Regions from separate parts of the Mesobacillus subterraneus genome, predicted to be linked through region 1. Evidence: riboswitches for the same ligand, from Rfam matches in the RefSeq annotation. Region 1 holds a riboswitch; each other region holds the start of a gene.
The links. Region 1 has a riboswitch for cyclic di-GMP ahead of LC048_RS00240 (hypothetical protein). Riboswitches for the same ligand answer to the same signal wherever they lie in the genome.
Positions count from the first base shown of each region.

Region 1 (3,284 bases):
TAATCACAAGGATTGAGCTGAAAATTCCAGCTCAATCCTTTAAACCTATCATACTAAAATCAGTTAAACAAAGCTAATACGGTACTGTATACTTCAAAAATCATAATAATTAGTCCAAACGACCGGCAGACTGACGATTTGCTCCAACTATGCCGGCTTACAGTTGGCCAGGTGACCATCACCACAAAGGACACCTCGCTTCTGAAATCGCTGAACTAAAACAAAGATGGCAAGTCATCGTATCTATATTGGGAATGGTCGCTCTCATGTACTTTATCCTCATTTACCATGTCATCACAAAAAGAAAAGCAGAAGACCCACACGTCCCCTGCTCCCAAGTATTAAAATCTCATATTCGTCAAAGACTCAATTTCACTGATAAAATCCATTACCCAAATACGGATGATTAAATATGTAATAAGCATGGAGACTGCAGAAGCTCCAGTTGCCCAGTAGAAACGATTGACCGGTTAAGCACTTTTCATTGCTCGATCATATACGACAAGTGAAGGCAGAATGATAATATTGTAGATTAGTGCAAACCCCTGTCAGAATTAAAGTTAATTGAACGGCGCCAATCAGACCAAAGACAATAGCTGCTACATTTAAAGCAGCAAACGGAGTGAGAATACTCCTGAATTGAGCCAGTAACTCTTTAATCGTGAATCCTTTCCCCATGAATAGGCTGCAAGAAAAACACTGAGTAAGGCCCTAAGGACAAAAAGAAGTGAAAACATGAATAGGGATGACGTTAATTGAAAAAATGGTAATGATTGCGTCCCCATTCCAACTTAAGATAATAAACTTGATAGCCCCCGAACAACTTGAAGCGCATTATCCACAGAGATTTCCTGATTCTTGTTCATTGAACAATTTGGACATTTCATACCGGCACCATTTGCCCCAATTTTGCCAACCGTCTCTCTCTGCTCAATCATAAAATTAATCCCCTTCACTGCATACTTCGTCTCATACTTACGGTTAAAAAACGAATTAATTGCCCCCTTAAGACCCAGGGTCACGCTTCACCAATTTATTCCTTCTACAAATTTATAACTGTAATCACATTATCACTATCCAAGAACATACATTCTATTTTTAGCCACAAAAAAACACAGACATCCCAGTCCGAGGTTACGCAATTATTTAAAAATGACAAAAATAAGCGCTACTACACACAATACAGGCCGACCGATGGTAAAACATATGAAATTGCTGTTGCTGTTCCATTAGTTGTGTTAATCATTTCGACTGCCTCCTTTTTTTAATGTGAACAAATTATACCTCCATATAAACTTTTGTAAATTACTTAATAAAATTCATACTTGAGTATGATAACTCTCATCCCGTTTATGGATTGGTAAATTGCCTGATTTCTTATAAAATAAGGTAGATATCACTATGTATGGAGACTGTGAAATATGTTCTATATCTGGGCACCTGGAACATATGGAGTTATTGGTGCAACCGGCCTAATCTTTATGATTGGGCTTTTTTATTTCAAAGGGGGAAGTAACCATGTTAAAGAAGGCCATACTATTATCCTTTTCACTGGCTGTATCTCTGTCTTGTGCATATGAAGTAACCAGTTACTCATCCGCCACGGTAACAAACGAAGCAACATTTAAAGTAACAGAAGATCCTAATAAGGCTCTTATTGCAGTTCTTGATCATATGGGTGAAGGCAATGGAAAATACAAAATCATTAATAATATGGAGTCAGATATTATTTTGAAAAGTGTGGATGGTATTGAAGTTGAATCCTCTGGAGAGACAATACGCAGTGGAGAAGTCAAGATAATAAAAATAATGAAATCAAAAGAATTGCCTGTTTTTGCTTTTACATGGAATTCAGGTGAAGCACATATCAAAACAATCCAAAAAACAACTTCTTCCAGCTTGAAGGAAACCAATAAAAATCAAAAAGAAGCAAAAGAAGATTTCACCAATATTCTTTCAGAGGAAAAAAACAAATCAAAGGACAAATAACCTAAATACCTCCCTTTTTTTAACAGGAAATGATATAAAATACGTCGAAATATACAACAAAGAAACTGAAAAGGGGAAAATAGCATTGGCAAACAATCAGACTGCAAAACTCAACAAAATAATGAAGCCCATCCCAGGGTGGGTTACAGCTGTTCTTGGAATTGTTTATATTATCACTACGTTTATTGCATTTAAAGCTTTTTTGACACCTGCTGATAATGTCGAAACAAAAATCAACAACTCAATCTCCCAAAATACCGTCTTTGATTATAAGGCCACCGTAACTCCCAACACTCTTTATCCTGATGGCGGCACAATTGAGCCAGGGAAGAGCATTTTCACAAATATTACTTCTTCGATTCCAGTAAATATTAAAACTTCCATCCAATCAGACAATCCTATAGAAGCGGAAGGAACAAAAGAGATAGTCCTCAGTATATCTTCAGGTGACCTATGGGAAAAAGAGTTCCCTCTAAAACCAGCAGAATCCTTCTCTTTAACCGGAAAAGACCTATCGATAGTTGACGGTAAATACATTATTGACCTGGACAAAGTTTCGAACTTTATCGAAACAGTTGAAAGTGAAACAAAGATAAGCAACAGTTCGTACATGGTTTCCATTAAACCAAAATTCGAGGGTTTTCTAACATACAAGGATAATCAATATGAATTCAAGAACGACGCCCTTTTATCGTTTGAATATACAAAGGAAAAGATCTCCTTAATGAATGAAAATGGTTTAGAGTATGTCAACAACAGTAACGTGGAGGACAATATTGTTACTGACACTCGTTTCCAGATCCTTGGAATAGATGCGCCATTGGAAATTGTACGCTGGGCATCCACTTTTCTTTCCATTCTGTTGCTTATTGTTTTAGGTCTCATTTATTTCTCTAAAAAAACTGGTTCGGGGAGCCATGAAGCAGAGTCCATTGATAAAAAGTTCAAATCCAGAATTATCAATGTATCTGAGGAACTTGACCTCTCAGGGAAAACAAAAATTCCCTTGACGGCATTCAAGGACTTGATTCAAATATCCGAAGAAAGAGAGCTGCCGGTTTTTAAGCAAGAATCACAAAGCTTCCTTCACTTTTTCGTTCTTGAAAATGATTTTTGCTTCATCTATATGGTAAAGACGACTGAATAGTCTATTAACAAGCAACAGCCTGCATAAAGGGGGGGATTAACATGGAGGCCCTTGCAAGATTTAAATCAGGAACCTCATTCCTTCAGGAAGGTGTCAAGGATTTACTAAGTTTAACTAAAATTTACCGTTTTGCCTCTTGGTTTTTGAC
Region 1 covers NZ_CP129019.1:49,467-52,750, reverse strand. The annotation lists gene LC048_RS00245 (hypothetical protein) at 792-938, opposite strand; cyclic di-GMP riboswitch class II at 1,401-1,482, shown strand; gene LC048_RS00240 (hypothetical protein) at 1,519-1,989, shown strand; gene LC048_RS00235 (DUF5305 family protein) at 2,075-3,136, shown strand; gene LC048_RS00230 (hypothetical protein) at 3,178-3,284, shown strand, end outside.

Region 2 (3,284 bases), 1.4 Mb from region 1:
TACTGTCGCTGTTCATCTTCATTTTCATATAGCGTTCGTTTGCAATTTGATCGATTTGCTCCCATGTTGCATTGGCAGGGTTCTTATCGCTGTTTTCAGAAATGAATTTCTCGGCGCTTTCGCTGTCTTTGAAGAATGCGTAGCCGTATTTCATCGGAGTCTTAAGGTCTGCCTTTACAGGTATCGCAGAATCAGCCTCGACCCATTCTGATGTGATATAATCACGGACCCATTTCTCCTCGAATTCAACATCATCACGTCTATTGATATTTAATAAGCAGCCTGAGTCATCAAAGAATACATATTCTCCGTCTTTTGTTTTGGCCTGTGCTGTGAAAACTCCCATTGGATCAGCTTCCGGATATACCTTCATGTTGCAGAATGCACAGACATCGTCAGCACCTGGTTCATGAGGGCCATCTGCATGGTCGTCATCATCGTGGTTCACTTCAGTTGCTGCCGTTTCCTGACCCTCTTTTTGTTCATTTTCCGTTGCTTCATCTCCACAGCCAGAAACAATTATCATTAAAAATAAGGCCAACATGATAGCAAATAACTTCTTCATAAAATCTCCTCCTTTGATCGAATTTAATCCTATCAGGGAGTTGTGAGTAAAATGCGAAAAATCAAAGGAAAAAGCGTGAGAAGTATTCTATTTTTTGTGACAGTTTTATGACGATTAAGCAATCATTAAAATATATATTTTATGTACATTCTTAAGAAGGTGAAAGAATTAACTGATAGGATAACCTTGTTGCGCATATCGTTAAAGTAGTGCGAGGGTGTGGATAAAGGATGCCGCCAGCCTGACCAGACAAAGAAAAGCGTATGATACTGTTTTTTTTGTGTGCGAACATCAAATAAAAGCTTCTTACTTGAAAATACTCGTTCTAAAGCGCAGTTTTGCATTGTAATTTATATAAGTACTAACATGCTAATCTTGTTTTCTCCTGCTATTAAACTTCATGAAATCAAGATAATAAGCAAAATCTTCTTTGCTGATACCGTTTTTTATAGCTTCATCTACAAGTCCAACCCATTCATCATCAACAGGCATCCTGGCGGCTTTCATGTTTTGCTGTCCCATCAAATACTCAACAGTTGTATCAAGGTTGTCTGCCAAGCGGGACAATACCTGAAGCGATGGATTTCCCTGAATCCCTCTTTCGATGTAACTGAGATAGGATTTAGAAACATTCGCTTTTTCGGACAGTTCACTAATTGAATAATTTTTTTCAAGCCTTAAGCTTCTTATAGTTTCTCCAACCTTCATAAGTGGATCTCCTTTTTATTCATCTATTAATTCATTATAACGAACAAAAGGGTTCTTTTAAAAACACGAGAAACTGAGATAAACGGAGGATATTCTTAAAAAAGAACGATTTATGTTCTTTTTTAAGAAAATTCGCGATATTTTAGACTTTTTCAGAATTGATACTTATGGACTATACTCGAATGGAAGATAGTAACAATTCACTTTTCAAAGGGGCTGGATGGCTGTGTACAGAAAAAATTGTGACCGTTGTAATCGTCCTTCGTTTAGCAGCAGTGAGGTAGGAGAGTGGCTCTGCCCAGTTTGCGGAAATGATTTAACAAGATATCCGTTTTTTAATGCCATCAATCTTGAAAAAGTGGTAATTACACCGCACTTAAAAAAGCAAATCTATAAGAAAATTGGCCAACGATAAAAACATCTCAAGTTTATGGGGGTTATTTGAAAAAAAGCGTTCTACAATTAGATTCATAATCTGACATAATATTTTAATGAATGGTTGTAATTTTCAGATAATATCTCTTTCTTACTATAATTTTGTAATTATTTGGGATAAAAGAGATGAAATACTTTTATTACAGCCGACAAATATTTACATTTTTTATATATAGAACAATGTACAATGGCATTGAAAGTGAAAAAATGAGTAAAAAGATACAGAAAAAGGCAAACTTGTTGAAAAACTAGGACGCAAAGTCACGGATCTAAGGTGCGATTAACTATGATGGCCGGACTGCCTGGAATACTAACTGTATTTTGGGAGGGAAAAACTTGATTAAAGAGCAGGTAGTTTTCGAAGAACTGGATACAGAATGGGTGCAGCTTATAATGGAAGCTTTAGAGATGGGAATTAACAAAGAGGAAATCAGGGAATTTTTAACGAAACCCAACAAATAGACAAATGAATTCTTACATAGAAAATGGAAGTGCCATCGAGCAGCTCTTTTGGAGGTGCTTTTTATTTTTAAAAAAAAATGGACAGCTTAGACTGTCCATTAAGTTTATTTATTGTGGAGTCTCCACTTATTGAATTCTAAAAACTCACGAAACTGGTCCTTTGTGATACCAGAATCCATTGCTTCTTTTACAAGGTTGACCCAATCAGTATCCATATTTTCCTTGTCAGGTTGTTCATGTATTAGATGGTCTACTGGTACATTCAATACTCCTGCAATTTTTTCTAGAAATTGAATTGAAGGATTTGTTTGAAGGTTTCGCTCCAATGAGCTCAAATATGATTTTGCCACGCCGGCTTGCTCTGCCAGTTCAGATAAGGACATTCTTTTTTTCTTGCCGAAGTTTCTTGACGCGTTCACCGATCACTGTTATCCACACACCTTATCAATTTATATTTATATCATAACAAATCTGACAAAAGAGTTCCATATTAAGAACGGCCTATAGAACAATTATAACCAATCTTAAAGTTTTTAAGAGTCACTTTTATGAAAATCATGTTGGGAAAAAACTCATCGCTTTATTATCGGCCAATATGATTACAGTTGTACAATATTTTATGAAGATTCTTTGAAAATTTCATATTCCATTGTCACTTGTGTTCAAAACCGCATAAAAAAGGTAAAATGGTAGCAATCAGACAAGGTACGGGTGATGTGTTATGCAGAAAAAATATTTAGTGATTTACAAAGAGATTTCGAAACTGATCCAGGAAGGGCATTATCCTCCAAAAACGATACTGCCATCTGAAAATGAATTTGCTGACAGGTATCAAACCTCGAGGGAAACAATCCGGAAAGCATTAAATCTGCTTGCTCAAAATGGGTTCATTCAAAAAATTCGCGGCAAAGGTTCGCTTGTGCTGGATTTGAAAAGACATCAGTTTCCGATTTCGGGATTGATTAGTTTTAAAGAACTGGCGGAGAACATGGGCGGAAAGGCCAAAACGACTGTGGAAGAGTTCATTCTTGAATTAGCAGGCGGTGAAATTGCCAGGGGAATTGAATGCAGAAGAAGATGAAAAGATTTGGAAGGTAAAAAGAGTGAGGCATAT
Region 2 covers NZ_CP129019.1:3,398,601-3,401,884, reverse strand. The annotation lists gene LC048_RS17635 (nitrous oxide reductase accessory protein NosL) at 1-565, opposite strand, end outside; gene LC048_RS17630 (helix-turn-helix domain-containing protein) at 935-1,273, opposite strand; cyclic di-GMP riboswitch class I at 1,929-2,014, shown strand; gene LC048_RS17625 (anti-repressor SinI family protein) at 2,045-2,170, shown strand; partial or broken gene LC048_RS17620 (helix-turn-helix domain-containing protein) at 2,275-2,596, opposite strand; partial or broken gene treR (trehalose operon repressor) at 2,892-3,284, shown strand, end outside.
Region 2: another riboswitch for cyclic di-GMP. It lies ahead of LC048_RS17625 (anti-repressor SinI family protein); the one in region 1 lies ahead of LC048_RS00240 (hypothetical protein).

Region 3 (3,284 bases), 340 kb from region 1:
TTTTTAACATTTCTCTGTACATTGGAGCACATTAAGAAGTGTATTTTTTGCAATGCTTTTAGAAAAAGAACATAATAAACCCTAGAGGAAGGTGATTTAATTGGATAATTTTACTTTTTACAATCCAACGAAATTGATATTTGGAAAAGGGCAGCTTGAGGAATTGAAAAACGAAGTTCCTCCATACGGCAAGAAAGTTCTGCTGGTTTATGGCGGAGGCAGCATCAAACGCAATGGACTTTATGATTCTGTTATAGAGACCTTAAAGGAGATTGGCGCGGAAGTATTTGAGCTTTCCGGTGTGGAACCAAATCCTCGTCTGTCGACTGTTCATAAAGGTGTGAAAATCTGCAAAGAAGAGGGCATTGAATTTATCCTCGCAGTGGGAGGCGGCAGTGTCATTGACTGCACAAAAGCAATCGCTGCTGGTGCAAAATACGATGGCGATGCATGGGACCTTGTCACAAAGAAGGCTTTTGCATCAGAAGCACTTCCATTTGGAACAGTTTTGACATTAGCCGCTACAGGATCTGAAATGAATGCCGGTTCTGTCATCACAAACTGGGAAACGAATGAAAAGTATGGCTGGGGAAGCCCGGTCTCATTCCCGAAATTCTCAATCCTTGATCCAGTGAACACATTTACCGTTCCGAAGGACCAAACAATTTACGGCATTGTTGACATGATGTCCCACGTATTTGAACATTATTTCCATCTGACAGAGAATACTGAATTCCAGGACCGCATGGCCGAATCCTTACTTTTGACAGTGATGGAAACAGCTCCAAAGCTACTTGAGGATTTAGAGAACTACGAGTATCGCGCAACGATTCTTTACTCAGGAACGATGACCTTGAACGGCATTCTTAATATGGGCTATCGCGGCGATTGGGCATCCCATAATATTGAGCACGCCGTATCAGCAGTATATGATATCCCTCACGGAGGCGGGCTGGCTATTCTGTTCCCGAACTGGATGAAGTATAACCTTAAAGTGAAACCAGAGCGCTTCAAGAAAATGGCTGTACGGGTCTTCGGCGTTAATCCAGAAGGCAAGACAGACGAAGAAGCTGGGTTGGAAGGTATCGAAAAGCTGCGTGAATTCTGGAACAGCATCGGTGCCCCATCTAGACTTGCTGATTACGACATTGATGACAGCAAGCTTGAATTAATGGCTGATAAAGCAATGGTCAATGGGGAATTTGGCAACTTTGCAAAATTGAATAAAGAGGATGTAATGGAAATTTATCGTATGTCATTATAAAAGCTGAAGGACCCTGGGATATCCCCTGGGTCCTTTGTCTTTATGTGGGCAAAAATTCTCATGGAGTTTCTTTAAAAATAGGCAAAACAACACTTCGATATTCATAATTTACGGGTAATTAAAGAAACCTAAGAAAAAATTACCAGTATTTTTTCTGAGGCTAAATGTTTAGGTTGCTGGGTAACTGTGGTAAGTCTCTAAATGTAGGACAAAGGAGCCAGAGGAGTAACATACATAAGAAAAATCAACATTCATGCTAATAGCAAACCTGCTGAAAAGCAGGGACGCAAAGCCAGGAGTCTAAGGCTGCAAAAATGCAGCTATGATCGTCCAGCCGCCATGGAAAGAAATCATTCCTGGCGGTTTTTTTTGTCCAATGAAAAGGGTATTTCGATAAGAAGGAGGCTATTTACCGTTTGAAATTACTGAATATTCAGTTTATTAATTATGCATTGTTTTAAATCACTCAAAAAGGAGAAATCGAATTGAAAACTACTTTTAAGAAAAAATTATTTTTATCATGGGTTGCATTTATATGGTTATTTTCCCTCACCGTACCGGTCACTGGAGTTTTTGCAAATGGTAATGGAGGAGCAGCGCCGGAAAAAGAAGGATACACCATGTTTAAAATTGAAGGCAGCAATCTAAAGGATGGAACGTATACACATGGACCGCTGACTGTAAATGTTACTTTTACAGTGGAAGAAAATGAACCAAAAAGTATCAGCTGGTCTTCTAATATCCCTGTTTTTTCGGTATATGTTAAAGGTGGGCCAGGCGGACTTACTAACAGCTACGAAAAAGGCGCAACTGAAGGATCTGGCCTTATTGCACCAGATAACAAAGGAATCAGTCATGTGGCCTTCTATTACAAGCAAGAAGAAGCAAATCCTGCAGATGAAGAAAAAACTGAAGAAGGTACAGATAATGGCGGCGGAGAATCCGAAGAGCCCGCAGAAGATAATGAACCTGCTGAAGAGCAACAAAACGATGAATCTAATCAAGAAGAAAATAACGACTCAAGCCAAGAAGAAAACGATGAAGCAAATCAGAATGAAAACGATGACTCAAGCCAAGAAGAAAACGATGAAGCAAATCAGAATGAAAACGATGACTCAAGCCAAGAAGAAAACGATGAAGCAAATCAGAATGAAAACGATGAATCAAACCAAGAAGAAAACGATGAATCAAATCAGGAAGACAAAGAATCTGAAGAAGGTACAAAGGAAAATGGCAATAAAAGCACAGAAATCCATCTACATCTAAAGAATTGCACAGCACCAGTTGAAAAAGTGGAAGTTCAATTGAACGGAAAATGGAGCGAGATGTCGAATCCAGGTAACTCTCCCCTGTACAAACTGAAGGACGGCGGGGAATTCGTAAAGGATGATATAACTGCATTCAAGCTTTCTTTTGAATCAGGCGAAGAACAAGTTTATGGAATGGAAGAAGTGAAGATAGGCGTGGAAGCAGAAGGTTCGATTAACTATTGGCTTGAGGGCTGCCACATAGCAGAAGATGAGCAGGAAGAAAATCCAGGTGAAGGAACAGAGGAACCAGGTGAAGGCACGGAAGAACCCGGAGATGGCCAAGGGGATAATAAAGGAAATAAAAGCACAGAAATCCACCTGCACCTAAAAAACTGTGTGGCACCTGTTGCGAAAGTCTTTGTTGAATTAAATGGTGAATGGATTGAAATGACGAATCCAGGAAACTCTCCGCTTTATAAGCTAAAAGATGGGGGAGAATTTGTTAAAGATGACATCACTGCATTTAAGCTTCAATTTGAGTCAGGCGCTGAAATTACCTATAGTGTGGAAGAAGTCAAGACAGGTATAGAAGCAGAAGGTTCGATTAACTACTGGCTGCAGGACTGTGCGATACCAGAGGATGAAAATCCAGAAGAACCAGGCGATGGTACAGAAGAACCTGGAGATGATATTGAAGAACCGGGTGAAGACGAAGAATCTGATGTAGAAATTGAAATAGTCAAAGAGCTGTACATCACAATCAATAAAAA
Region 3 covers NZ_CP129019.1:393,483-396,766, forward strand. The annotation lists gene LC048_RS01895 (iron-containing alcohol dehydrogenase) at 101-1,264, shown strand; cyclic di-GMP riboswitch class I at 1,516-1,606, shown strand; gene LC048_RS01900 (LPXTG cell wall anchor domain-containing protein) at 1,750-3,284, shown strand, end outside.
Region 3: another riboswitch for cyclic di-GMP. It lies ahead of LC048_RS01900 (LPXTG cell wall anchor domain-containing protein); the one in region 1 lies ahead of LC048_RS00240 (hypothetical protein).